Regions from separate parts of the Vescimonas sp. genome, predicted to be linked through region 2. Evidence: predicted binding sites of a transcription regulator. Region 2 holds the regulator's gene; the other holds the start of a gene.
What was found. The regulator Rex, encoded in region 2, represses fermentation and respiration genes when NADH is low (regulators of the CRP and FNR family bind a similar motif). The targets are predictions, from matches to a motif close to ATTGTTAANNNNTTAACAAT.
Positions count from the first base shown of each region.

Region 1: the regulator Rex is predicted to act here: its motif matches at 1,260-1,279, upstream of ACZM22_RS02710 (acetyl-CoA C-acetyltransferase).

Region 1 is NZ_DBLZXX010000001.1:582,011-584,208, forward strand. Features, by position in the region: gene mfd (transcription-repair coupling factor) at 1-124, shown strand, start outside; gene ACZM22_RS02705 (hypothetical protein) at 121-1,170, shown strand; gene ACZM22_RS02710 (acetyl-CoA C-acetyltransferase) at 1,347-2,198, shown strand, end outside.
Region 2 is NZ_DBLZXX010000015.1:32,793-34,990, reverse strand. Features, by position in the region: gene ACZM22_RS08850 (YgjV family protein) at 1-450, opposite strand, end outside; tRNA gene ACZM22_RS08845 (tRNA-Arg) at 813-889, opposite strand; gene ACZM22_RS08840 (redox-sensing transcriptional repressor Rex) at 1,077-1,706, shown strand; gene ACZM22_RS08835 (hypothetical protein) at 1,784-1,933, shown strand; gene ACZM22_RS08830 (NUDIX hydrolase) at 2,005-2,198, shown strand, end outside.

The sequences.
Region 1 (2,198 bases), on a different contig from region 2:
GTTTTTACAGCCCAGGGAGGACGCATTGGACGCCGCTGGCGGCCTTGTGGAGCAGCTGCGCTTGCAGCAGAACGAATTACAATTACAGGGGCAGCAGCCCCAAGAAGGAGGAAATGAACCATGAAAAACAACTGGGTGCGTTTGATCGCCGGTGTGCTGGTGTCCGTGGCACTGGTAGGAGCCATCTCCCTCACCGGCGGTATGAAGAAGGGCAGCCGCACCGACGGCCTGCTGTACGAGGCCAGCGGGCTCCATCCCGACGGACAGCTGCTGCTGGTGAACGGCGAGACCGTCACCTGCGAGGAGTACCTGTACTGGCTGGCCTACGACTGCGAGTACCTGAGCACCTATGTGCAGGGCATCGACTGGAGCACGGAGCTTACCAGCGGCGTCACCTACGGCGACTATGCCCAGACCGATACGCTGGAGACGGTGAAGCTGTACAGCGTGGTGCGGGCGTGGGCCGAGGAGGCCGGCATCACCCTGACCGATGAGGATCAGGAGGCGCTGGACGCCCAGCGGCTGGAGTATGTGACGTACTACGGCGGCGAGGAGGCCTATCAGCGGCAGCTGGCTATCCAGGGTATCAGCGAGGAAGCCTATGACCACATTCGCGAGACGGCCTATCTCTATCAGCGTTTGCAGGACGCCTTCTGCACTGAGGGCAGCGCTCTGTATCCCGACGGCGCGGCGCTGGCGCAGTACGCTGCGGACAACAACTATCTCACCGGCCGCGTGGTGTTCGTACCCGCCGGTGACGGCGCAGAGGACGAGGCTAACGGCTATCTGAAGCGCCTGCAGGAGGCCGAGGACAAGCTGGCCGAGCACGCCGCCATCTGTCAGGAGCGGGAGGTGGACCAGCAGGACAGCATCACCTTTGCCGCCGCGGAGGGTGACGCGCTCAGTGAGCAGGCGCTGGCCCTCCAGACCGGTGAGCTTACCGGCGTGGTGGCTCTGGACGAGGGATACTACATCTTCCTGAAGGAGGACACCGATCTGTCCGCCGTGCTGCCCGCCTATTTCAGCAGCCTGCTGGCGGACCGGAGAGCCACCGCCAACGTGGTGTTCAATGAGGACCTGTACAGCACCATCGACACCGGCGCGTTCTATGAGAAGCTGGTGGCTCTGCGCAGCGAGGCGGCCCAGGAGCCTGCACAGGCTCAGCAGTGAGCCATGTGTCCGTCAAAATGACGGAAAGGGCAGGGGCTGAAATGGACCTTTTGACGATTTTTTAACAAAGTTGCATTTAGTGGTTGACTATTGTTAAAAAGTTGACTATCATAGCCGTAGACATCCGTTATCCGATGCTGTATAATAAGCTTAATTTTTATAGGAGGTAACTTTTCATGAAAGACCTGTATGTTGTCAACTGCTGCAGAACCGCTATCGGTTCCTTTGGCGGCTCCCTGAAGAACACTCCTGCCGCCGAGATGGGCGCGATCGTGGTCAAGGAGGCTCTGAAGCGTGCCAACGTTGCTCCCGAGAACGTGGATGAGCTGATGTTCGGCTGCATCCTGACTGCGGCACAGGGCCAGAATGTGGCGCGTCAGGTTTCTATTAAGGCCGGTATCCCCTACTCCGTGCCTGCCTATACCGTCGGCATGGTCTGCGGCTCCGGCATGAAGTCCGTCATCGAGGGCGCACGCTCCATCCTGGCCGGTGATTCCGACATCGTGGTCTGCGGCGGCACCGAGAACATGAGCGCCGCTCCCTATGCCTCCATGGACGCCCGCTGGGGCGCTCGTATGGGCGACAAGAAGCTGGTGGACACCATGATCAAGGACGGTCTGTGGGATGCCTATAACAACTATCACATGGGCACCACCGCCGAGAATATCAACGACATCTGGGGCATTACCCGCCGCGAGCAGGACGAGTTCGCCGCCGCCTCCCAGCAGAAGGCCTGCGCCGCCCGGGATTCCGGCCGCTTCGACGATGAGATCGTGGCCGTCCCCGTGAAGGTGAAGAAGGAGATCGTGGAGTTCAAGCGCGACGAGTACGTGAAGGAAGGCGTCACCGCTGACAGCATCGCCAAGCTGAAGGGCGCGTTCCCCGTGGGTCCCGAGTCCCCCAATCCTCAGGTGGTACACACCTTTGAGGTCACCGGCGCACAGGATGCTGCCGATAAGGGCACCCAGCGTGTCACCGCCGCCAACGCCTCCGGCATCAACGACGGCGCTGCCGCCATCGTGCTGGCC
Region 2 (2,198 bases):
TACCGACTCTGTCACCATGCCGGAATACGACCGTACCGCAATGACATACACCAGCCACGACAGGCCGCTGGCAATGCCCGCCGCCTGTATCACCCGCTGCCTGGACTGGAAGAACGGCAGCAGCGCCACCAACGATGCCACGATGGGCAGTACCGTCACTGGCGTCTCATAGGTCACCACGGCAATCAGCAGAAATACTGCCACGATGGGTATCGCGGTGACCAGTCTACTCCAGTTGAATTTCTCCTGCAATAGGAAAAGCAGCAGCACGACGATCTGGAAAAAGCTGCACAGTGCGCCGGAGCGTGCGTGGAGCAGCGTGTAGTGGATGGCGAAGATCAGGTTGGCCACCACCTGCCACAGCAAGATGGTACGCTTGTCATTCTGCCAGTAGCTGAGACCCATGGCGATCAGTGCGCCGAACCCGATGAGTTGGTAAAATATGTTCATCCGTCGTTCCTCTTAATAAAAAACGCCGCACACCCTGTCGGATGCGTGGCGAAAAATGAAGGCAATGCTCCAGAAAAATCCACACTTGTTTTGGAGTTTCATTGTACCATGGGACAGCCGTATTTGTCAATTGCGGCAAAGGACAACCTCCAAAAGCCATGGGCTTTTGGAGGCGAGTGTGATTGCCCACAACTTTTGTTGTCCGCACCCCCGCATATCGCAAGGAAGGGGGAGCGTGAGGGGGGAACCTTTGACGGGTTCCCCCACTCGTGTTCAATCACCCGCCCGCAGGCGACCGGTTTTGCGCTGCAAAACCGTACCAACACGAAAAAAGACACGCTTCTGCGTGTCTTTTTTCGTGTTGGTACGCCCGACTGGATTCGAACCAGCGGCCTTTAGAGTCGGAGTCTAACGCTCTATCCATCTGAGCTACGGGCGCATATTGGGTTGTGTGCTGTCCATCAGCCAGAGTATTATAGCAGTTCTTCCGCCGGATGTAAAGCGATTGAAAAAACTTTTTTCAAAAAGATTGTTAAAAAAGTTGACAACTATCGTCTCATGCGGTAGAATATCACTATATTTCAGGTGCCCCCGCACCGCATCCTATCCCAAAAGAAGGTTTTTGTATGAAGAAACAGAAGATCTCCGACGCGGTGATCCATCGGCTTCCCCGCTATTACCGCTATCTGGACGACCTGTATAACAAGGGTGTTGTCCGCATCTCCTCCAACTCTCTGGGCGCAAAGATGGACATCACCGCCTCCCAGATCCGCCAGGATCTCAGCTGCTTCGGCGAATTCGGCCAGCAGGGCTACGGTTACAACGTGGCGGAGCTGCGCGCCGAGATCGGCCACATTCTGGGCATCGACAGCGGCCACAAGATCATCGTCATCGGCGCCGGCCACCTGGGCCACGCGCTGCTGCAGAACTTTGATTTTGATAAGGTGGGCTTCCGCATCGACTCCGCCTTTGACGTCTCTCCCGCCCTTGTGGGCACGGAGATCCGCGGCATCACTGTCCGCGCCATGGACGAGCTGGAGGAATATGTCTCCAACTACCACCCCGACGTGGCGGTGCTCACCGTACCTCAGAACGTGGCCCAGTCTCTGGCTGACCGGCTCATCGCTCTGGGCGTCCGCGGCTTCTGGAACTTTACCAATGTGGAGCTGTCTACCGATGAGCCCGGCGTGTTCTTCGAGGACATCCACTTTGTGGACACCCTCCTGACCCTGAGCTACCGTATCTCCCGCCCGTAAGGGCACACTTTCCCGCGACCGGCATACTATGGGAATGAGACCGGCAAGACGGTCAATTCTTCATAGGAGGTCACACTATGTGTAATCAGAATTCCTGCTTTGGCGGCGGCAGCTGCTGCTGGATCATCATCGCCATCATTCTGCTGTTCCTGTTCTGCGGCAACGGCTGCGGGAATGGCTGCGGCTGCGGGAACAACGCCAGCAACGGCTGCGGCTGCGGCTGCTGATCCACTCCGCCGGACCATCGGACTCCCCCGCCTTGCGGCGGGGGAGCTTTTTCAGAAAGGACGTACAAGCCATGGATCTCTCCTCCCTGCGCCGTGCCTACACCGGCCACGTGCCCGACCTGATGGGCGCACGCGGCGGTTCCGCCGTGCTGGTTCCGCTGGTGGACGCGGCGGACGGCCCCAGCCTTCTGTATGAAATACGCTCTGCCACGGTCCGGCAGCCCAATGAGGTCTGCTTCCCCGGCGGCAAGACCGAATCCGGCGA